Regions from separate parts of the Caulobacter sp. DWP3-1-3b2 genome, predicted to be linked through region 2. Evidence: predicted binding sites of a transcription regulator. Region 2 holds the regulator's gene; the other holds the start of a gene.
What was found. The regulator LexA, encoded in region 2, represses DNA repair genes until DNA is damaged. The targets are predictions, from matches to a motif close to ATGTTCNCNANNTGTTCT.
Positions count from the first base shown of each region.

Region 1: a site for LexA is predicted at 6,227-6,244, ahead of ssb (single-stranded DNA-binding protein). Genes of this name have one in related genera too.

Region 1 covers NZ_JAFCUB010000009.1:106,171-117,838, reverse strand. The annotation lists gene ACP7AG_RS09145 (hypothetical protein) at 232-438, shown strand; gene ACP7AG_RS09140 (flagellin) at 612-1,442, shown strand; gene pseH (UDP-4-amino-4,6-dideoxy-N-acetyl-beta-L-altrosamine N-acetyltransferase) at 1,512-2,066, shown strand; gene ACP7AG_RS09130 (hypothetical protein) at 2,147-4,993, shown strand; gene ACP7AG_RS09125 (hypothetical protein) at 5,104-5,775, shown strand; gene ACP7AG_RS09120 (hypothetical protein) at 5,791-6,180, shown strand; gene ssb (single-stranded DNA-binding protein) at 6,332-6,838, shown strand; gene ACP7AG_RS09110 (aldehyde dehydrogenase family protein) at 7,210-8,661, opposite strand; gene ACP7AG_RS09105 (Gfo/Idh/MocA family protein) at 8,940-9,833, opposite strand; gene bioD (dethiobiotin synthase) at 9,830-10,504, opposite strand; gene bioF (8-amino-7-oxononanoate synthase) at 10,504-11,655, opposite strand.
Region 2 covers NZ_JAFCUB010000006.1:82,874-94,541, reverse strand. The annotation lists gene gltA (citrate synthase) at 1-380, opposite strand, end outside; gene gltX (glutamate--tRNA ligase) at 448-1,887, opposite strand; gene ACP7AG_RS06530 (ComEC/Rec2 family competence protein) at 1,922-4,099, shown strand; gene ACP7AG_RS06525 (glutathione S-transferase family protein) at 4,109-4,756, shown strand; gene ACP7AG_RS06520 (GFA family protein) at 4,816-5,214, shown strand; gene lexA (transcriptional repressor LexA) at 5,342-6,049, opposite strand; gene ACP7AG_RS06510 (methyltransferase family protein) at 6,193-6,786, shown strand; gene ACP7AG_RS06505 (serine hydrolase domain-containing protein) at 6,793-8,127, opposite strand; gene trpC (indole-3-glycerol phosphate synthase TrpC) at 8,096-8,884, opposite strand; gene trpD (anthranilate phosphoribosyltransferase) at 8,881-9,909, opposite strand; gene ACP7AG_RS06490 (aminodeoxychorismate/anthranilate synthase component II) at 9,913-10,509, opposite strand; gene ACP7AG_RS06485 (hypothetical protein) at 10,647-10,853, shown strand; gene trpE (anthranilate synthase component I) at 10,857-11,668, opposite strand, start outside.

The DNA of each region.
Region 1 (11,668 bases), on a different contig from region 2:
ATAGAGGCGGGTCTTCGGGCTCGCCTCCGCCTTTCTCTCGCGCTTCCGCGCTAGGGGAGGGATCACCAGAGGAGCCGCCCTAACCCGGCCGCGATAGGAGTCATGGAAAACAAAGTCGCGTTGACGCCCATTCTATCGGAGTCGTCCACGCCCCCCTCGACTATCGTTCCGACCGTCCCGGGTTTGCCCGCGAGCGGCGTTCTCAAGTCCGCGCCAAAGGAAGCCGCGACCGTGGAAAAGCTGGCCGTGGCCGATGGTCCCCGACCGGGAGATCTTCGCCTGGTGATCGAGCAGGACGCCAAGACCGGCACCTACATCTACAAGACAGTGGATCGGCGGACTGGCGACATCCTGCAGCAGTTCCCGCGCGAAGACGTCCTGCGCTTCAAGCAGGCCGAGCACTACGGCCCGGGCGAGGTTTTTGACGGCCTGACCTGAAGGGTCAAGCCGCCCTCTGTCATGATCGCCGCGACCTGGCGTCGCAGGCGAAACATGGTTTACGCGCGTTAACCATATTCTTACTCCCTGAGCTTCAATCTGACGGCCGACCTGCTCGGCCGCCGAATCGCGTTCCGAGCCCCATTGGCAAGAACCGCCGTTCGGAGACCGTGATGACGCTTAGCGTGAACACCAATCAGCCCGCGCTGATCGCTCTGCAAAACCTCAACAAGACCAATGACGAGATGTCGGGCGTCCAGAGCCGGATCAACACCGGGCTCGCGATTTCCAGCGCCAAGGACAACGCCGCCGTCTGGTCGATCGCTCAGGACCAGCGGGCCGACCGCTCGGCGCTGTCGGCTGTGAAGATGAGCCTGGACCGCGCCACGTCGATCACCGACGTGGCCCTGGCCGCCGGCGAATCGGTCTCCGACTTGCTGACGCAAATGCGTGAAAAGGTGGTCGCGGCCAAGGACACCTCGCTGTCGACCTCGTCGCGCAAGGCCCTGAACGCCGACTTCCAGGGGCTACTGAAGAACCTGACCCAGGTGGTCAACAGCGCCGCTTTCGACGGCGCCAACATTCTCAACGGCAGCGAACCGGCCAATATCACTTTCCTGGCCGACGCCGACGCTGTGGCATCGATCACGCTGAACCTGCAGAACCTGTCGCTGGGTGGGACGATCAATACACTGGCGGCGACCGACAACATCACCACCACGACCTTGGCCGCCTCGGTGCTGACCAAGCTGGACGCCTCGCTGAGCGCTGTGAACCAGGCCGTCGGCTCGATTGGCTCGCAAGCCAAGCAGATCGACGCCCACAATACTTTCATCTCCAAGCTGAACGACGTGCTGGAAAGCGGCGTGGGCAACCTCGTCGATGCCGACATGGCCAAGGAAAGCGCGCGATTGCAGGCGCTTCAGGTCAAGCAACAGCTTGGCGCGCAGGCGCTTTCGATCGCCAACCAGGCTCCGCAGATTATCCTGTCGCTGTTCAAGTAACGGCGGCTAGGCCGACGCTCCGGACAAAGGTAGAGTTGCCGACGGCTCAGTAGGGGGAATCGGCAGGGCATGATCGAGCTTCGCGATCTGACGGACGGCGATGAGGCCGTCCTGTTCCAGTGGCGGGGCGAGCCCGAGGTCGACCGCTGGATGTCCGACGCGGCCTTTCCCAGCCGCGAGGCGCACGCCGCATGGTTCCAGGATCTCCGCACCGATCCCGACATGCGGGGCTGGATGATCGAACGGGCCGGCGCGCCCTCTGGCCTCCTCACCCTGACGGGCCTGCTGAGCCATCATCGCCGGGCCGGCTGGAACTGGTTTCTCGGTTCGGCCGAGGCTCGGGGCAGGGGCGTGGGCCGCGCCGCCCAGGTGTTGGGCCTGGACCGCGCCTTCGGCGAGCTGGGTCTGCACAAGGTGTTTGCCGAGGTCATGGCCGACAACGACGCGGCCCTGAAGGCGCAGGCCGCTTCCGGCTTTCGCCGCGAAGGCTATCTGCGCGGCCACGTGCTGAAGAACGGCGAGCCGCGCGACGTGGTGCTGCTGGGCATACTGGCCGAGGAATGGCGCGAACTGGGCGGCGCTGTGCGTCGCTCACTCGCCGACGCCCACCTGATCGCGGCCTGAATTCATACCTCTTAACGAAACGTAAGTCCTGATCCCCCACAATGAAACCAAGGGGCGTATTGCGCCCGTTGGAACCCGCTGTGATCAGTTTCGATTCCAGTCTGCTGCTCGGATATTACCAGGCGAAGTCCGCTGGTCAGGCCTCGGGGACGTCCGCGACCGGCGTCTCCACGTCTTCCGCCTCCAATACCTCTGGCAAGAAGCCGGTGCCCAGCGCACCCTGGACCGGGAAGGCGGGCGAACCCAGCGGATTGGTCAAGGCCGCGCTGAACGGCCGTAAGTTCGTCGACGAAGGCGCGGCCCTGGCCGCCGCCCCGACGATCACCGGCGACTACAAGAAACTCTTCGCCACCTACCAGGCGCTCAACACCCTGTCGGCGATCGCCAACCGGTCGGGCGAGAAGAATGTCACCGAGAGCGAGATCAAGCGGCTGCAGACGGTGTTCGCCAAGGGCTTGAGCGACGTCAACAGCTACATCCAGAACCTCAGCACCGACGCCATGCGCCTGACGACAGGCGCGGTGATGACCAGTGACAAGTCCAGCGTCGGCGTTCCGAAGAACAATTACGCCTACGTCACCAACACCCTCTACAGCGGCCAGGTCGATGACGAGGTGCCCACTTTCAAGGGCAATGTCAGCTTCACGATGGACGTCAAGAAGTTCGGCGTCACCACGAGCCTGACCATGGATTTGTCGGAGATGGGCGCGACGCCCCGCACGATGTCCAACGTGGTGACCTTTTTCAACAGCAAGCTCGACGCCGCTGGATTTGAAACCACCTTCGCCGTCGAGCGGACGGTGGGGGCCGAGCGGACGACAACCGTCAACGGCCAGAGCGTCAAGTTGCCGCCCACCGGCGACGACTTCGCCCTGCGCATCCGCGGCGATTCGACCGAGGCCCTGACCTTCGCCGCGCCCGCGCCAAAGCCTGCCGTCTACATCACCACGGCGGCTGGCAATCCGGATCCGGACAAGGACACCAAGACCGACGACGCGGTCATCGAAAATACCCTGACCAAGTACGGCCCCGGCACGGCCGGCCAAGTGGGGACCAAGATCTTCTCCGACACGCTGGAAGGCACCGTCTCCACCGTCCACAAGACCATGACCGGGCCCGACGGCTCGCTCTATGTGCTGGCCGATGTCGATGGCGCGACCAGCAGCCAGACGATCAAGGGCGATCAGGACGTCGCGCTGCTGAAATACGATTCCGTCGGCAAGTTGCTCTATGCCCGCACCCTGGGCGCCACCAGCACCGCCATCGGCTACAACATGGCGATCTCCGACACCGGCCAGGTGGCGATCGCCGGCTCGGTCACCGGCAAGCTGTCGGGCGCCGCCGATGGCCCGATCAATTCCGACAGCGCCGGTACGCTGACCGACAGCTTCGTCACGCTCTATAACGCCAAGGGCGATGAGACATGGACGGTCCGTCGTGGCGGCATGCTGGAGGACGAGGCCACCGCCGTGGCCTTCGGCCAGGACGGCGTGGTCTATGTCGGCGGCCGAGCCAAGTCCGACCTGCCGGGTTCGGCCAATGGCGCCACGCAAGGCGGCTATGACAGCTATCTGACCGGATTCGCCGCCGACATCACCGGCGCGCCCAAGGCTCTGTTCACCACCCATTTTGGCGGTGAAAACAACGACACGGTCTCGGGTATCGTCGTCAACGGCACGCAGGTGATTGTCGCCAGCAACGAAGGCAGCGAGGCCATGCTTCGCAGCTTCGACGTCTCCACCAGCATCGTCACGGAAGACCGCACGGCGCTGAATGACAAGGAAGTCTGGGTCACCGCGCCGGTCACCTACACCAAGGCCGCCACTTTCACCGCCGGCGCGACCCGCGACCTGGGCACGCTGCAGGGCGGCAATATCGCCGGCTTGGCGATCGACAACGGCCAGCTCTATATCGGCGGCTCGACCACCAACGGCGCCCTGACGATCAACAACAAGACCGCTGCCGCGTCCGGCGGCTCGGACGGCTTCGCCGCGCGCGTTTCGCTGGACCTGACCAGCACCGCCCAGGACGCCCTGGCCTATTACGGTGGCGCGGGCGACGACACCGTCACCGGCATGGCCGTGTCGAACGGCCAGGTCTGGCTGGTCGGCGCGGCCGGCAAGGACCTCGGCGGCCAGGCGACGGTCGGCGACAAGGACGGCTATGTCGCCCAGTTGGACGTGGCGGCGGGAACGGTCTCCTGGCAGCAGCGCCTGACCGGCAAGGACGGCTACGCCACCCCCACCTCGATCGCGGTCGACGCGTCCGGCGCCAGCAGCCTGGACGCCTTCGGCCTGCCGCGCGGCGTGATGGACTTCACCCAGTCGGACAAGATCGTCTCATCGACCTCGGCGCGGGCAGGCGACACCTTCCAGATCCGCACCCGGGCGCGCGGCGCGCTGACGACGATCAAGATCGACGCCAACGACACCCTCGACACCCTGGCCGACAAGATCCGCAAGGCCTCGGGCTTCGCCGCCAAGGTCGAGTCCGTCAGTTCCGGCAACAGCCGTAGCCTGCGGATCAGCCCGTCTCAGACCACTTCGACGGTCGAAGTCCTGCCCGGCAAGGGCGGCACGGACGTGCTGGAGGCGCTGGGCCTCAAGCCGGGCATCGTGCGCAACACCAAGTCCGACCACGGCCAAACCATCTCGGCCGACGGCAAGGGCCCGATCTACGGCCTGTCGCTGGACACCACCCTGGACCTCAGCGACGACAACGGTCGCAAAGCCGCGTCCGCGGCTATGACCAAGGCCCTGTCGGCCGTGCGCACCGCCTATCGCGAAATGGCTGACACCGCCAACGGGGTGAAGCGCGCCGACGCGACCGCCTCATCGGGCGCGACGACCGGTAAGGTCCCGGCCTATCTGACCGCCCAGGTCGCCAACTATCAGGCCGCCTTGAACCGCCTGACCGGCGGCGGCTAGCGCGAATTCACCGGATCCGAACTGGCTCTTGACCGGTTCCGGGCCGCTTCCATTCGCCTTGGTGCCCCGCCGGACTTGAAAGCGTCATCCTCGCGTCGTAGCCAGGGATCATGGAAGTTCTCAAAGACCGACGCGTGTTGTTCGGCGGCGCCGCCGTGGCTCTGGTGCTGGGCCTCGCCATCGCCTTTGGCGTGATGCATGGCAGCAAGTCCTCGACCGACGATCCCCCCGCCGCCCGCAGTGGCCTGGTCGTCGAGACCGGTCGCGCCGATGAGACCAGACTGGACGCGACCCGCCCGCTGCGTTGCTTTGTCGGCGGTCAGTTCGTCGGCGAGACCACCCTGGCCGAATGCGCCAAGAAGAACGGCGTGGCCACCGGCGCTCTCGACGTCGGCGTCGACGAGACCGGCGCCCTGGCGGCCGCCGACCAGGCCGGCATGGTCCTGACCCCACTGCCGCCGCCCGCCGAGGCCCCGACCCTACCGGCTCCGTCGGCGACCCCCGTCATCCCGATCCCCGCCGCCGCGTCCGGCGCGCCGCTGGCGGTCTGCTGGCGCTATCAAGGCAGCGAATGGCGCAAGCAGCCGGGCGAGATCACGCTCAACGCCTGCGCCCAGCAGCTCTACAGCGGCAAGTGCGAAAGGCCCGGCGGCGCCACCTATGGCCGTTGGGGCGACGAGACACTTCGCCTGGTGCCGGGCCACGTGGAGTCGTCGTCCGACAACCGCAGCTTCCATCCGATCATCGAACAGGGGCCAGGCTGCTCCATCCCGTCCGCGTAGAGAGATTTAAAGACCATGCGCTTGCTTCCCGTCGCCGCTGTCTCCCTGCTCGCCGCCGCCACGCTGCTGTCCGGTTGCGACAAGCGCACCTCCGCGCCGTTCGAGGCCGGGGTCTGTTTCCACGTCGCCGAGCAGAAGGACGGCACGCTGAAGTACAATCCGGTGGCCAGCAACGTTCCCAGCATGGAGCAGTGCGCCGCCGACCTCGAGGGCATGCGCCTGCGCTTCCTGCGCCTGGGCAGCCAGAACCGCGAGCTGACGGGCGCCTATCAGGGCAAGTTCATCTTCGTCCAGAAGGAAGGCATCTATCTGGGCGACACCTATGAGGGCTCGCGGTTCATGTCGCTGGTCCGCACGGGCGATGGCCGTTTGGCCGTGCCGGGCGCCATTCGCGAAGTCCAATAATGCGGGCTGACGCGGCGAGGCGGTGGATAACCCGCCTCGCTCCACAGGAACGTTTGCAGAACAAAGCTTGATTTTGCTTTCAGGAACTCGTTAACGTTCTCCCCAGATTTCGGCGCATAGGGTCGCCGGGCGAAAAACGGGAACTGCGTCCATGGCAGGCAGCGTCAACAAGGTCATCCTGGTGGGAAATCTCGGGGCCGACCCCGAAATCCGCACGCTCAGTTCAGGCGACCGCGTCGCTAACCTGCGTTTGGCCACCTCGGAAAGCTGGCGCGACCGCACCTCGGGCGAGCGCAAGGAGAAGACCGAATGGCACCGCGTGGTGATCTTCAACGATAATCTCGTGAAGGTCGCCGAGAGCTATCTGCGCAAGGGCTCGACGATCTATATCGAGGGCGCGATCCAGACGCGTAAGTGGGCCGACGCTTCGGGCGTCGAGAAATATTCCACCGAGATCGTGTTGCAGAAGTTCCGCGGCGAACTGACCATGCTCGGTGGCAAGGCCGACGGCGCCGGCGCCTCGGGTGGCGGTGACCCGGGCTATGACAGCGGCTACGGCGGCGGCGGCGGTGGTTCGAGCGGCGGCGCGCCGCGCAGCCAGCCCAGCGGCCCGCGCGAGAGCTTCTCGGCCGACTTGGACGACGAAATTCCCTTCTAATTTTCCTCTAGAATCACGTTGTAATAAGTGGCCGCTTCCCATTGGAATCGGCCACTTTTTTATTGCATCTGCCAATTTGTAATAAGTCGACTTAGCGTGGGTAAAACCCACCACGGTCGAGTGTAAATGAAAGGGCTCAACGACCATTTGCGTGTTCGTGCCACAAAGGGGGTGCGAGCGACTCCGGTCGTTCTCGGCCCCGGGCCTAGGCGAGCTTGCGCTGGCTCGGCCGGCGATGAACGTCGCTAGCCGAGCCCAGGTGTGGCAGCTGTCGTCGCCCGCCGGGCGACGCGAGAGGATGTCCGGCTCTGTCCTGGGTGACCATCGGTCAAAACCCCGATCTCGCGGCTGGAGGCTTCAAGGCGCCCGCGTCATCCGGCGGGGTTCACGGGCCTTCGCCGGATCACCAGATTGCGGATTTCAGTCATGTCCTCCATGGCGAACTTGACTCCTTCGCGGCCCAGCCCCGAGTCCTTGACTCCGCCGTACGGCATGTTGTCGACCCGGTAGCTGGGTACGTCGCCGACCAGGATCCCGCCGACTTCCAGCACGTCCCAGGCGCGCATCACCTTGTGGATGTCTCGGCTGAACACGCCTGCCTGGAGGCCATAACGGCTGTCATTGACCTCGCGCAGCGCGTCTTCAAAATCGCTGAAGCGGGATAGCACCGCGACAGGGCCGAACGCCTCCTCGTCCCGGACCTTCAAGCCGGGCCGGACTCCCTCCAGCAGGGTCGCCTGCAGCATCGCGCCTTCACGACCGCCGCCGCAGAGCAGAGTGGCCCCCGCGTCGCGGGCTTCATTGATCCAGCCTTCGAGGCGGCGCGCTTCCTTCTCGTCGATCATCGGGCCGATGAAGACCTTCGGGTCCTGCGGATCGCCAGCGACGAGCACGCGGGTCTTCTCGACGAGGAGGTCGCGCAGGGCGTCGTAGATGTCGTCGTGGATCAGGATGCGCTGCACGCCGATGCAGGACTGGCCTGACTGGTAGAAGGCGCCGAAGATGATCCGGTCGGCGGCGTCCCGCAGGTCGGTGTCGCGGTCGACGATCACCGCCGCGTTGCCGCCCAGTTCCAGCACCACCTTCTTCTTGCCGGCCTTGGCCTTGAGCGCCCAGCCCACCTCGGGCGAGCCGGTGAAGGACAGCAACTTCAAGCGCTCGTCGGTGGTGAACAGGTCGGCCCCGTCGCGGGTGGCGGGCAGGATCGAGAACGCGCCCTTGGGCAGGTCGGTCTCGGCCAGCACCTCGCCAATGATCAGCGCGCCCAGGGGTGTGCGCGAGGCCGGCTTCATCACGAACGGACATCCCACCGCCAGGGCGGGCGCGATCTTGTGAGCCGCCAGATTGAGCGGAAAATTGAACGGCGAGATGAACGAGCACGGCCCGATCGGCACGCGCTTCCACATGCCCTGATAGCCCTTGGCGCGCGGCGAGATGTCCAGCGGCTGGACCTCGCCGGTCATCCGCACCGACTCTTCGGCGGCGATGCGGAAGGTGTCGATGAGCCGGGTCACCTCGCCCCGGGAATCGTTGATCGGCTTGCCCGCTTCCATGCACAGGGCATAGGCCAGTTCGTCGAACCGTTCCTGGAAGCGAGATACGCAATGGGCCAGCACCGCCTGACGTTCATAGGCGGCCATCTCGGCCATGGGCCGGGTCGCCTCGACCGCCGCTGTAATCGCCTTGTCGATGGTCGCCGCGTCGGCCAGCGCGACCCGGGTCGCCACCTGGCCCGAATATTTATCGGTGACCTCCAGATCCTGGTTCGGAGTCTTGGCCTCGTTCGCCAGGTACAGGGGATAGGTCGATTTCAGGGATGGCATGGGTCGCTCCGATGGGTTGGTGCTTAGGTCAACGCTGCAGACCGTCGCCGCGACCCGGACGACATCGTACATTCGGCGGATCTTAACCTAACCGACCCGCCCAGCGTCCAGACTGCATTGTCCTGCTCCGGGTCGCGATCACGGTCAAGATTGTAGGTGCACGGCTTGATGGTCAGGGTGGCGTTGTCGAAGAAGCCGGGCCGCGCCACCGGTCAAGACCCTCGATCCTGTCCTGCTGGTTGGGCTCCTGGTCACCCGGCATCGTTCAGGCCGGCGACCTAGGCGGTCAGCGCGTCGACCACCGTCTCGCACAGCCGGTGGGTCTCCAGCGCGTCCAGCGCCGACAACCGTCGGCCGTCGCGCACCGCGCCGAGGAAGGTGTCGCACAGGTCCTCGAACCCGCGCTGGCGGCCGACCGAGGTCCAGTTTCCGCGTCGGTTCAGGGCCTCGGCCGCGCCCAGTTCGACGACCTGGTCAATGTCGATGATCCGGCGCTTCAAACCGCTACCAGAGACTTCGAGCGTCTCCTCGCTGGCCCCGCTGGCCCGGTTCATGATCCCGATCGCGTCGCGGCCGCCGCCTGATAGCGACAGCATCACGTGCTTGAGCCGGCCGTCGTTGACCTGGCCGCGCACCGAGGCCTGGTCGGCGCCGGGGGCAAGGAACCGCAGGGTGTCGACGACGTGAATATAGTCGTCGAACACCGCCCGGCGCACTTCGTCCAGTGGGCCGGCGCGGTTCTTCTGCATCACCACCAGCGGCAGGCCGAGAGCGGCGGCGTCGCGATAGGCGGGCGCATGGCGGCGGTTGAAACCGACCATCAGCGACACGCCGCGCGTCTCGGCCAAGTCGACGAGCGCCTCGCTATCGGCCGCATTGTCGGCCAGGGGCTTGTCGATCATCGTGGGCACGCCGACCTCCAGAAGGCGGCGGACGATGCCTGGATGGGCGGCGGTGGCGGCGTGGACGAAGGCCGCGTCCAGGCCGTCGGCAAGGGCAGCGTCGAGGTCTGTATGCAAGCGATCCACGCGCCAGGCCGCACCCAACTCCGCCAGGGTCGCGGCGTCGCGCGTGACAAAGGTCAGGGCGACGTCGGCGCGAGGCCCCAGCACGGGCAGGTAGGCCTTCTTGGCGATGTCGCCCAGGCCGATCATGGCGATGCGCAGGGTCATGGCTGGTAGGCGTCCGTGAGCAGGTGGTCGGCGAGGGCGCCAGCGTCCCAGGATTCCGCGCGCGGCGCGAGGAACAAGGGCGTGTCGCCCAGGAACGGCGTCAGGGCCCGAGCCGTCTGGCTCAGGTCCGGCGCGTCCGGGCTTTCGCTCATCACCACGGCGGCCACGCGCGCTCCGGCGCCGCCCAGGGCGACCAGGGCGGTCAAGACGTGGCTGATCGTGCCTAGATAGGAGCCGGCGACCAGCAGCACCGGCGCGCCGAGCGCGCTGATCATGTCGAGATTGGTCTCGTGGTCGGTCAGGGGCGACATTACCCCTCCGGCGCCTTCCACCAGCAACAGGCCGTCGCGGACCTCGGCGGCGCGGGCCAGCGCGTCGATGACCATGTCGTCCAGGATCAGGGTCTGGCCCTCCAACCGGGCGGCGATGTTGGGCGACAGCGGCGCAAGGTAGCGGCGTGGGGCTATGCGGAACACCTCACCGGGCGCGCCCAACGCCGCCGCCAACCGAGCCGGGTCGCTGCCGGCCGCGTCCCTGGGATCGAAGCCGCTGACCACGGGCTTGAACGCGTCGACGCCCGCGCCTCGGGCCTTCAGGGCGCGGATCAGCGCGCAACTCACATAGGTCTTGCCGATGTCGGTGCCGGTTCCAGTGACGAACAAGGCGGGCATCAGCGCGCCTTCACATAGTGGCGCACCAGGTCGGCCAGGCGCGCGATCTCGGCGTCGGGGTGGTCGGCGCTGAAGGCGATGCGCAGGCGGGCCTGCCCGTCCGGCACGGTGGGCGGGCGAATGGCCACCACCAGGAAACCCTCGGCCTCCAGCGCCTGTGAGGCGTCCAGCGCGGCCTCGGCCTCGCCAAGGATCACCGGCACGATGGGGCTGGCGGCCAAGGGCAGGCCCACAGCGGCGGTGAAGGCGCGGGCCTTGGCCAGGGGCAGGGCGGTCAGGGCCGGCTCGGCCTCGATGATGTCCAGCGCCGCCAGGGCGGCGGCGGCGGCGGCGGGCGGCAGGCCAGTGGTGTAGATCAGGGTGCGAGCGCGAGTCTTGATCAGGTCGACCACGGCCTGGGACCCACAGACATAGCCGCCGTAAGAGCCCAGGGCCTTTGAAAGCGTGCCCATCTGGAACGGGATTTGGGCGTCGGGGAACAGGGCGGCCGAGCCGCGACCCTGGGCCAACACGCCCACGCCATGGGCGTCGTCCGACAGAAGCCAGGCGTCATTGGCCTCGCAAACCGCCGACAGCCAGTCGAGCGGGGCGAGGTCGCCGTCCATCGAGAACACCCCGTCGGTGGCGACGATGGCGTGTCGGGCGCTGGCCCGGTGCTGCGCCAGCAGGGCGGCCAGGTGGTCGGTGTCGTTGTGGGCGAAGGGGATGATCCGCGCGCCCGACAACTGGGCCCCGGCCCAGAGACAGGCGTGGGCCAGTTCGTCGATTAATATGAGGTCGCCCGGGCCGGCGAAGGTGGGGATCAGCCCGGCATTGGCAAGATAGCCGGAGCCGAACACCACGCAGGCCTCGGTTCCCTTGAGTCGGGCCAATCGCGTTTCGAGCTGGGACAGCAGCGGATGGTCGCCGGTCACCAGGCGCGAAGCGCCAGCCCCCGCGCCATGGGTCTCGATCGCGGCTCGAGCGGCGGCCTTGACTTGAGGATGGTGCGCCAAACCCAGATAATCGTTGCAGGAAAACGACAGCAGCCGACAGCCGTCGCGCTCTACATAGGCCCCGGTCAGACGCTGGGTAGGCCTCGGGCGGCGCAGCAGGCTGGCGGCTTCCAAGCGGTCCAGCTTGTCGCCGGCATAGGTGTCGAGGCTGTGCATCAGGGTTCCAATT
Region 2 (11,668 bases):
TCGCGGCGGAAGCCCTGAAAGAAGGTGTCGAACTGGGCGTGCAGCATCGTGTGATAGGTGATGTTGCGTTCGAACAGGGTGAATTCGTCGGCCGTCGGCAGCTCACCATTCAGCAGCAGGTGGCAGACCTCGAGGAACGAGGACTCCTCGGCCAACTGGCCGATCGGATAGCCGCGGTGCAGCAAAATGCCGGCGTCGCCGTCGATATAGGTGATCTTGCTTTCGCAAGAGGCGGTCGAGGTGAAGCCCGGATCGAAGGTGAAATGGTCGCTGTCGCCATAGAACTTCCGCACGTCAACGACGTCGGGGCCCGTGCTGCCCTTGAGAATTGGCAGGTCGTAGCTCTTGTCGCCAATCGTCAGCGTGGCTTTGTCGGTCATGCGGGAGACCCCTTGAAGAGTGGAACGGGCAGTCCAGTTTTCGATTTCGCGAGTGCGATATAGCGCCTCATGCGCGCGACGCCAGGGCGTCGTCAAGTCGCCCCAGAGACTCGTCGCGACCGAGCGCGGCCATGATCTTGTGCAGGTCGGGCGCTTGCGACCCGCCGGTGAGGATTCCGCGCAGTGACGGACCAAACTTGCCAAAGCCGACGGCCTCGGATTCCGCGAAGGATTTCAACAGCGTTTCCAGCTCCGCTACCCCCCAGACCGGGGCTGCGTCCAGCTGAGCGCGCAGCCGGGTCAGCCGTTCCACGGTCTCGTCGGTCAGCTGCTTAAGGGTCTTTTCCTCGAGCGCCAGCGGACGCACCTTCAGGGCGAAGGCGCAGTGCTCGGCCAACTCCAGGATGGTCTTGGCGCCGGATTTGACGTGCGGGACCACGGCGTGGAGCCGCGCGGCGGCGTCGGCCGGCAGGGCCGCGCCCTGGGCCTGCAGCGCCTTCAGGGTCAGATCGGCCAGGCGGCCGTCCTCGGCCACATGCAGGTGCTGGCTGTTGATGAAGTTCAGCTTGGCCCAGTCCAGGCGGGCGGGGGCCTTGACCACGTCCTTGACGTCGAACCAGCTGATCGCCTCCTCGTCGCTGAACACCTCGTCGTCGCCATGGCCCCAGCCCAGGCGGGCCAGGTAGTTGCGCAGGCCCTCGGGCAGGTAGCCCATGTCCTGGAACTCGCCCACGGCCTGGGCGCCGTGACGCTTGGACAGCTTTGCGCCGTCGGGGCCGTGGATCAGCGGGATGTGGCCGAAGGCCGGCAGGGTCCAGCCCAGCGCCTGATAGATCAGGGTCTGGCGGGCGGCGTTGTTCAGGTGGTCGTCGCCGCGGATCACGTGGGTGACCCCCATGTCGTGGTCGTCGACCACCACGGCCAGGTTGTAGGTCGGGGCGCCGTCCGCGCGCAGCAACACAAGGTCGTCGAGTTCGGCGTTGTTGAAGGTCACCGGCCCCTTGACCAGGTCATCGACCATGGTCGTGCCGTCCAGCGGGCCCTTGAAGCGAATGACGTGGGGCGCGGTCGGATCATTGGGCTCCGGGGCGTCGCGCCAGGGCGAGCGCAGGGCGGGGCCGCCGGCCCGAGCCAGTTCGCGCGCAAGGGCCAGGTCTTCCACGCTCATCCAGCAGCGATAGGCGCGGCCGGCGTCCAGAAGTTGCTGTACGGCCTCGCGGTGGCGGTCGGCCTGCTTGTGCTGGAAGACGACCTCCTCGTCAGAGGTCAGGCCCAGCCAGTCGAGGCCTTCGAAGATCGCGGCGACTGCGGCTTCGGTCGAACGCTCCCGATCGGTGTCCTCAACGCGAATAAGAAACTTCCCACCCGTATGGCGTGCATATAACCAGTTGAACAGCGCCGTGCGCGCGCCGCCGATGTGCAGGAAGCCGGTCGGCGACGGGGCGAAGCGGGTGACGACGGCGCCATCCTTCTTGGGGGCGGTCGTCGGAACGGGGGAATTGGTCATCGGAACCGGGGCTGACTTAGTGGAGGCCACGGACGTGGCGAGGACCGCGACGCCGGGCAAGACCGGCGGCGGCTGGGCGGCGCGTCTTAGCACGCGGATTCGCGCCCGTCCTAGTGCGGCGGCGTTCGGCGCGTCGCTGTGGCGCGAGATCGACGCCAATCGCGAGCGCTGGATGCTGTGGTCGCCGGTGGCCTTCGGCCTGGGAGCGGCGGGCTATCTTGAGCTGAAGGTCGAGCCATCCTGGACGCTGCTGGGCGGGCTGGCCTTGGGACTAGCGGCCGTGGTCTGGCTTGCCGCGCGACGCTGGCCGGGCCGGGCCGTTTCGGTGCTGCTGGTGCTCGCGACCTTCCTGACGGCCGGCGCCCTGGCCGGCAAGGTGCGTTCCGTGCTGGTCGCCGCGCCGATCATGAGCGGCGATCGGACGGTAGTTACCATCGACGGCTTCGTGGTGGACGTCGTCAGCCCCGGCGCCGGCGGGCCACGCCTGTTGATCGCGCCGGCCTCGATCAGCCGGCTTGCGCCGGAAGACACGCCCAAGCGGATCCGCGTCACCGTGGACGCGGAGCACATTCCCGCGCCGGGTCAAGCCATCCGGCTCCGGGCCATGTTGGGACCGCCGCCGCCGCCAGCCTCGCCCGGCGCCTATGACTTCGCCCGAGACGCCTGGTTCCGCGGCGTGGGCGGGGTCGGCTTCCTGATAGGCGAGACCCGCCCCGCCGAGATGGACCCGCCGCCGTCTCGCCTGCGCCTTGCCATGGCGGTCAACGCCTATCGCTGGAGGCTGGCCAGCCGCATCGTCGCGCGGATGGGGCCGGAGACGGGCGGGATCGCCGCGGCCATGGTCACCGGCCACGAGGCCTGGATCACCCAGGACCAGACCGACGCCATGCGGGCCTCGGGCCTTGCCCACATCCTGTCGATCTCGGGCCTGCACATGGCCATCGTCGGCGGGTTCCTGTTTGGGCTGGTGCGGCTGGTCATCGCCGCCTGGCCGTGGATGGCCCTGCGGGTCCCCGGCAAGAAGGTGGCGGCCGTGGCCGGGCTGACGGCGATCTTCATCTATCTGGTGATTTCCGGCGCGCCGCCGCCGGCGCTGCGCGCGGCGATCACCGCCACCGTGGCCTTCGCCGCCATCCTGTTCGATCGCCAGGCCATCACCCTGCACGGCCTGGCCATTGCGGCCTTGGCCATCCTGCTGGTCCAACCCGAGTCGGCCGGCGCGCCGGGCTTTCAGATGTCGTTCGCCGCCACCGCCGCCCTGGTCGCCCTGGCCGAGGCTTGGCCCAGGCCTGTGCGCGAGATCTCGGTCCCCTGGCCGATCCGGCTCTTCCAGGGCGCGATGAACTGGCTGGCGGTGAGCATCGGGGCCAGTCTTGTGGCTGGCCTGGCGACAGGGCCGTTCGCCATGCAGCATTTCAACCGGGTGGCGGTCTGGGGCCTGCCGGCCAACCTGGCGGTCGCGCCGCTGTCGTCCTTCGTGATCATGCCGTTCCTGGCGATCGGGGCGGTGCTGGAAGTGTTTGGCCTGGGAGGACCGTTCCTGGCCGTGGCCGGCTGGGGCATCGACGCGATGCTGTGGATCGCCCATGGCTTCGCCAGCGCCGGCGGGGCTCAACGGGTGGTGGCCAGCGGCCCGCCCTTCACCCTGGCCCTGGCCTTTGTCGGCCTGATGTTACTGTGCCTGTGGCGCGGACGCCTGCGCTGGTTGGGCGGGCCCCTGGCCCTGGCGGTGGCGCTATGGCCCCGGCCGCCGGCGCCCGACGTCTGGATCGCGCCAGACGGAACCACGGCGGCGGTGCGCGACGGCGGCCGGGCCGTCCTGCTGCGCCCCGACGCCCGGCGGTTCGGGGCGGAGCTCTGGAGCCGCCGGCGGGGGTTGGCCGTGCCCACCGACACCGCGCGGAGTCCGTCCTATGCCTGCGATCGGCGGTCCTGCGCGCCCACCAAGACTTCGCCGGTGCCGCTGGCCCTGTCCTGGAGCAAGGCCGCTCCGGACGCCGACGTTCTCGCGGCGATGTGCGCGGACGCCGAGATCGTCGTGCTGCGCGGCTATGCTCCGATCACGCCGCCGGCCTGCCGGGACCGCATCGTACTCGACGCGACCGACTTCGCCGTCGGCGGCGCGGCCGAGCTCTATCGCCGCGACGGTGGGTGGTGGATCGTCTGGGCCCAGCCGCTGCGGGGCGTGCGGCCGTGGACGAACACGCCATAGGGGGACGCCATGCTCAAGGTCTGGGGAAGACGCAATTCGTTGAACGTCCAGAAGGTGCTCTGGCTGATCGCCGAGCTTGACCTGCCGCATCAGCACCTTCCGGCGGGTGGTGACTTCGGCGGCCTGGACAGCCCGGACTTTCGGGAGATGAACCCGCATGGTCACGTGCCTGTCCTCGAGGACGGCGGTGTCGCGGTGTGGGAGTCGCACGCCATCCTTCGATACCTGGCTGCCACCTACGGCGAAGGGCGGTTTTGGCCAACCGACGCGGCGACGCGGGCGCCGGTCGATGGTTGGATGGACTGGTCGCAGACCGCTCTGCAGCCAGCTTTCCTGAGCGGAGTGTTCTGGGGCTTTTACAGAACGCCCGAGGTTTTGCGAGATGGGCCAGCCATCGCCCAGGCGGTGGAACGCACCCATCGCTGCCTGGGCCAGGTCGAGGCGCGACTCGAAGGTCGGGCCTTCATGATGGGCGAGGCGCTGTCCTTGGCCGACATCCCCATTGGCGCCTGTCTATATCGCTATTTCGAGTTGGAGATCGACCGGCCGCCGCAGCCCCGTTTGCAGGCCTGGTACGACCGGCTACGGGCGCGGCCGGCCTATCGGGAGCATGTCATTATCCCGTTCGCGGAACTCAAAGGGCGTTTGGCGTTCTGAATCGCGAGGCGAGGCGAGGCGAGGCGAGGCCGGGCACGGGCCTCGAGACGGAGACGACTATGGAACGACAAGGCGGCTGCGCCTGTGGGGCGGTGCGTTATGTGGCGGAGGGCGGGCCGCTGCGGGTCGGCATGTGCCACTGCCTAACCTGTCGCAAGCGCCACGGCGCGCCTTGCAACGCCTTCGCGGTCTTTCGGTCGGACAAGGTGCGGGTCGAGGGCGAAACCTTCGCCTGGGCGACTTCTGAGCGCGGCCGCTCGCACGGCTGCGCGGTTTGCGGCTCGCCGGTGTTCTGGCGTGAGGGCGAGGACGAGATCGAGCTTCACCTGGGCGGCTTCGACGACACCGGTCGGTTCATCCCGCAATACGAGGTCTGGGTGAAGCGCCGCGAGCCGTGGATGATGCCGCTGAACGTGCCGCAATATGCGGAAAACCGGCCGGCCGGGCTGGCGACCTAGGGACCTCGGACCGCAGCAGAGTCTGCGTGGTCTTTCGCAAATGCAAATGAGGACAGGCCCATGCGGCCTGCCCCCAGCCGTGATGCAAACCCTGCTCATCCTGGCGTTCACCGGGATGGGCGAAAATCTAATGATACCGCCGGATCAGTCCCACCAGCTTGCCTTGGACCTCGACCTGGTCAGGACCGAAGATGCGGGTCTCGTACTTGGGATTGGCGGCTTCCAGGGCGATCGAGCCGCCCTTCTTGCGCAGGCGCTTGAGCGTAGCTTCCTCGCCGACCAGGGCGACGACAATCTCGCCGCTGTTGGCGGTGTCGCCCTTGCGGATGATGACATAGTCGCCGTCGAGGATGCCGGCATCAATCATCGAATCGCCCTGCACCTCGAGCACATAGTGCTCGCCGCCGCCGAGCATGGATTCGGGCACAGGCAGGCGCTCGCGTTCATGCTGGATGGCGTCGATGGGCGTGCCAGCGGCGATGCGGCCGAGGATCGGCAGTTCGCGGGTGTTGTCGGCGGCGATCTGGACGGGCGCGGGCGCGGCTGGCGCCTGCCCGCCGCCTTCCAGCACTTGCGGCTTGAAGGCGCCGCGACCCTTGGGCGGGGCGGCCGTCGTGGCCTGTTGCGGCAGCTTGATCACCTCCAGCGCGCGGGCGCGGTGCGCCAGGCGGCGGATGAAGCCGCGCTCTTCCAGCGCCGTGATCAACCGGTGGATGCCTGACTTGGACGCCAGGTCGAGCGCCTCCTTCATTTCGTCGAAGGAGGGAGAGACACCGCTCTCTTTGATCCGCTCGTGGATGAACATCAGCAGCTCGTGCTGCTTGCGCGTGAGCATGTCGGCCTCGCAAGTCGTCGCGGAACAAACCGCAAACCTTTCAAATGTTCTCTAGGTGTTCTTCGTTAATGTCAAGTTGACGCGGCGATCGATGTTCGGTGTAGCTGAACGCCGTAATCTTTGCCGAGGGGAGCCTTCGCGACATGGACCACGCCTGGCTTCTGACCACGGGTTGGCCGCGCGCCTTCTGGACCAGCTACGGCGCCTTCTGCCTGTTTGAGCTGTGGGTCTGGTGGCGCGACCGGCGCACGGCCAGCGGCCAGGACGCCGACCGGGGCAGCCTGCAGGCCGTGGTCCTGATTATCGCGGCGGGGATCTTCGTCGCCTTTTATGCCGCCAACGCCTCTGAATTTGCTCGCATAATCCAGTGGAGGAGCGAGGCGCGGCTCCTGGCGCTGGTCCTGATCTGGACGGGCCTGGCCCTGCGCCTGTGGGCCATACTGACCCTCGGGGCCTTCTTCCGCCGCACCGTGCATCTGCACGACGGTCACCGGATGATCACGGGCGGCCCCTACCGGATCGTCCGCAACCCGGCCTATCTGGGCAGCCTGCTGAGCCTGGTCGGCGTTGGCCTTGGCCTGGGCAGTGGACTGTCGATCCTGGCGCTGTTGCTGGCCGGCCTGATCGCCTTCGGGTGGCGCATACGGGTGGAGGACGCGGCGATGACGGCCCGATTCAGCGATGAGCATGTGGCCTATCGCCGGCGCAAGGCGGCGCTGATTCCCTATCTCTGGTAGCAGCGCTCAGGGTGCGACAATCGCGCCATCGCCTTTTAGTTGAAGCCAATCCTCGAACGGCAGGCGATAGGCGTTGTCGAAGACCTCGGCCTGGAGCTTGAAGGGCAGGCTGCCCTCGCTGTTCCAGAGCATCACCACGCCGGTCTTCGTGGCGGGATCGAACATCATGGTCGAGCGATAGCCGGTCACCGCCCCGCTGTGGCCGATCAGGCGGTGGCCCTTGTAGGTGAAGCTGCGCATGCCCAGGCCGTAACCGGGGTGTTCCAGCGCCCGGCCCATGGCCGATCGTCCATAGGGCCGGCCGGTATTGACGCGCGGTCGCTGGATGTCCGCCAACACCGGGGCCGGCAGGACGGCGGGCGCCTGACCCATCTGCGCCTGCATCCAGCGCGCCAGATCCACGATGTTGGAATTGACGCCCGCTGCGGCGGGGATGCGGTAATAGGCCTCGACCAACGGCACGCTGCGGCCGCCACGCGAAGGCCGCGCCCAATGCTTGGCGGTCCGCAAACCGTCGATGCCGATGGTCGCGCCGGTCATGCCCAGAGGCAGGAACAGCTTCTGGCGAGCCTCCTCGGCATAGGGGCGATGGGTGGCGGTCTCGACGACCTCGCGGATCGTGTCATAGGCGATGTTCTGGTAGCTGTGGCACGTGCCGGGCGGGCAGAGCAGGGGCACGGCCTCCAGGCTTGCCCGGATCTGGCGCGGGTCTCGCCCGCCTTCGAGCCAGCCGTCATAGGCGTTGCGGGGCAGGCCAGTGCGCTGGGACAGCAATTGCTCGACCGTCAGCGCGTTCTGGGCGTCGCCCGGCAGGCGCAGGCTCGTATCGAACTTTCCCAGGGGATCGGTGAGCGCGATCACCCCGTCCGCCGCCAGGCGGGCGCTCAGCGTTCCCGCCACCGTCTTCGACAGCGACGCCCAGCGGAAGACCGTGTCGGCGTCGATCTTCTCGCCGCTCTCCGGCGCGGTGAGCCCGTAGCCCTGGACGAACGACAGTTGGCCGTTCTCGACCACGGCGATCGCCAGGCCTTCCATGGACTTGTCAGCCATCATCGCGTGGATGCGAGCGTCCAGGGCTCGATAGTCGATGGCGCCGCGCCAATCCTTTGGCCGCAGGGGCAGGGTGACGGGCGCCGCCGTCGCGGTGGGGGCGACCGGCTTGACGGTATTCTGCTCGGGGGCGCAGCGCGAGGCGATCAGGCCCAGCGCCCCGAGGCCCAGCACCAGGGCGGCGGCCGCCGGCCGCCAGCCTAGCCAGCGCCGTCGCCAGGACGCGTCTTGCGGAGGCTTGTCGAACGAGGTCAGCAGCCTAACCCAGCAAGGCCCGCGTCGCCGCCGCAACGTCGGCCTGGCGCATCAGACTCTCGCCCACCAGCATGGCCTTGGCGCCGGCCGCTTCCATCCGCACCGCATCGGCGGCGACGAACAGGCCGCTTTCCGTGACCAGCAGGACGTTCTCCGGAGCCTGAGCGGCCAGGCGTTCGGTGACGGCCAGATCGACCACGAAGCTCTTGAGGTCGCGGTTGTTGATCCCCACCAGGGTCGCGCCCAACTGGCCCGCCCGCTCCATCTCGGCCTCGTCATGCACCTCGACCAGGGCGTCCATGCCCAGGCGCGCGGCTTCGGACAGCAGGTCGGCGGCGAGGGCGTCGTCGATCATCGCCAGGATCACCAGGATGGCGTCGGCGCCCAGGGCCCGGCTCTCGGCCACCTGCCAGGGGTCGACCAGGAACTCCTTGCGAATGCAGGGCAGGCTGACGGCGGCGCGGACATCGATCAGATAGCCGTCGGCGCCCTGGAAGCTGGGACCGTCGGTCAGGACCGACAGGCACGAGGCGCCGCCGGCCGCATAGGCCCGGGCAAGGGCCGGCGGGTCGAAATCGGCGCGGATCAGGCCCTTGGACGGCGAGGCCTTCTTGATCTCGGCGATCAGGGCCAGCCTGCCGGGCGCGTGATCGGCCTCGAGGGCCGCCTTGAAGCCGCGCGGGCTGTTGGCGATCCTGGCGGCGGCGTCGATCTGGGCGAACGAGCGGCGGCGCTTCCGATCGGCCACGTCCTCGCGCTTGTATGCGGCGATCTTGGCGAGGATATCGGTCATGCGCTTACAGTTTCACTGTTGGTGGCCGCGACGAGACCGGCCAGGGCCGCCTTGGCGCGGCCGTCGTCGAGCACGGCGGCGGCCAGTTCGACGCCCTCGCGCAGGGTTTCGACCTTGTCGGCCACCAGGAAGGCAGCGGCGGCGTTCAGCATGACGATGTCGCGATAGGCGCCCTTTTGGCCGTCCAGCAGGGCGGTAAGGGCGGCGGCGTTATAGGCCGGCTCGCCGCCGATGATGTCGGCCAGGGCGGCGCGCGGCAGGCCCACGGCTTCAGGTGTGATCGTGAACAGGCGCAGGGCCCCGTCGCGCCATTCGGCGACCTCGGTTTCGCCGGTGGTGGTCAGTTCGTCCATGCCGGCCCCGTGCACCGACCAGGCGCGCTCGGCCCCGAGAGCGCCCAAAGCCTTGGCCACGGGTTCGACAAAGCGGTGGGCCGAGACACCCACGACCTGGCGCTTGGCCCCAGCCGGATTGGTCAGCGGGCCCAACAGGTTGAAGATGGTGCGGAAACCTAGCTGCTGGCGGATCGGCGAGACGTGCTTCATCGCCCCGTGGTGGGCCTGGGCGAACAGGAAGCAGATGCCGGCGTCGTCCAGCGCCTGGCGCTGCTGGGCGAGGGTCGCGTCGATGTTCACGCCCAAGGCCGCCAGCACATCGGCGGCGCCCGACTTGCTGGTGATCGCCCGGTTGCCGTGCTTGGCCACCTTCAGCCCTCCGCCGGCCGCCACGAAGCCCACGGCGGTGGAGATGTTGAGCGTATGCAAGCCATCGCCGCCCGTCCCGCAGACGTCGATGACGTCATAGGGGTGGTCCAGGTGGATGGCCGCCCGGCGCATGGCCCGGGCGCAGGCGGTGATCTCGCCCACGGTCTCGCCGCGCAGGCGCATGGCGGTGACCGCCGCGGCCACCTGGGCGGGCGTCGGCTCGCCGCGCAGGCAGGCGGTGAAGAACAGCTCGGCGTCGTCCTCGTCGAGGGTCTGGCCATCGGCGAGCTTGGCCAGCAGGGGCTTGAAGGCGTCCGACATCGCCTAGACCCAGATCGCCGTGTCGCGCTTGACCTTGGCCAGGTCCAGGAAGTTGGCCAGCAGTTGGTGGCCGCCCTCGGTGGCGATCGATTCGGGGTGGAACTGCACGCCATAGACCGGGCGCGTCTTGTGTTGCACGCCCATGATCTCGCCGTCCTCGGTCCAGGCGGTGATTTCCAGCTCGGCGGGCAAGGTGGCCTTGTCGACCGCCAGGCTGTGGTAGCGCGTGGCGGTGAAGGGGTTGGGCAGTCCCTTGAAGATCCCCAGATCGTTGTGATGGATCGGGCTGGTCTTGCCGTGCATCACCGCCTTGGCGCGGATCACGTCGCCGCCATAGGCCTGGCCGATGGCCTGGTGGCCCAAGCAGACGCCGAGGATGGCCAGGTCGTCGGCCGCGCCGCGCAGCAGCGGCAGGCAGATGCCGGCCTGGTCGGGCGCCTTGGGGCCGGGCGACAGCAGGATCGCCTGCGGGCGAAGGGCCAGGGCCTCCTGCACGGTCAGGTCGTCGTTGCGATGCACGACGGTGTCGGCCCCAAGCTCGTTCAGATAGTGGACGAGATTGTAGGTGAAGCTGTCGTAGTTATCGATGACCAAGATCATGACGCCGCCTTTCGGGAACAGCTTCTAGCGGGTTTGGCGCAAAAGGTGAGGGGATTCGCGCGGGAGATTTTCTCGCAACGCCCCCAGTGCGAAAGCGCCGCATTGCGTGGATGTGGGGCTAGGGCATCCTCACCGCCATGAACCCCGCTGATTCCGCCCTCGACACCGCCGCCATCGCCTATGCCAGGGCGCTGCTGCGCAAGCCGATGCGTCGACAGAAGATGGGGCCGGTGCTGGCGGCGGCGGCTTTCGCGGCGCTCAGCGCCATCACCTTCGCCACGGTGATGGTCATGGCCCCGCCAGCGGTCGTCCAGCACCTGCCGTCCGACCGCCTGGGCGGCTAAGCCCTAGGCGAAGCGCCAGGCTTCCTCGGCCGCGCGCTTGAGGGCGCGGGACTTGTGCAGGGTCTCCTCATATTCGGCGTCCGGATCGCTGTCGGCCACCACGCCGCCGCCGGCCTGGACATACATCATGCCGTCCTTCACCAAGGCCGTGCGCAGCACGATGCAGGTGTCGACCGAGCCGTCGGCGCCGATATAGCCCACCGCCCCGGCATAGCCGACGCCGCGCTTCTCGATCTCCAGCTCGTCGATGATCTCCATGGCCCGCACCTTGGGGGCGCCCGACAGCGTGCCGGCGGGCAGGGCGGCCATCAGCACGTCGACCGGGTCCACGCCCTCGGGCGCGTCGCCCTCGACATTGGAGACGATGTGCATCACGTGGCTGTAGCGTTCGATCTTGAAACTGTCGGTGACTCGGACATTGGCGCCCTTGCTCCTGGTCGCCGGGTCATTGCTGCCGGCGCGCTTGAGCATCGCCACCCGGCCGACGTCGTTGCGGCCCAGGTCCAGCAGCATCAAGTGCTCGGACCGTTCCTTGGGATCGGCCAGCAGCTCCTTCTCCAGCGCCAGGTCTTCTTCGGGCGTCGCGCCGCGCGGCCGGGTGCCGGCGATGGGGCGGATGGTGATCTTGCCGTCGCGCAGGCGCACCAGGATCTCCGGCGACGAGCCGACCAGCTCGAAGCCGTCGAGGTCGAGGAAAAACAGAAAGGGCGAGGGGTTCGTACGGCGCAGCGAGCGGTAGAGCGCGAACGGCTCCAGCGGGAAGGGCGCGCGGAACCGGTGGCTGGGCACCACCTGGAAGATGTCGCCGGCCCGGA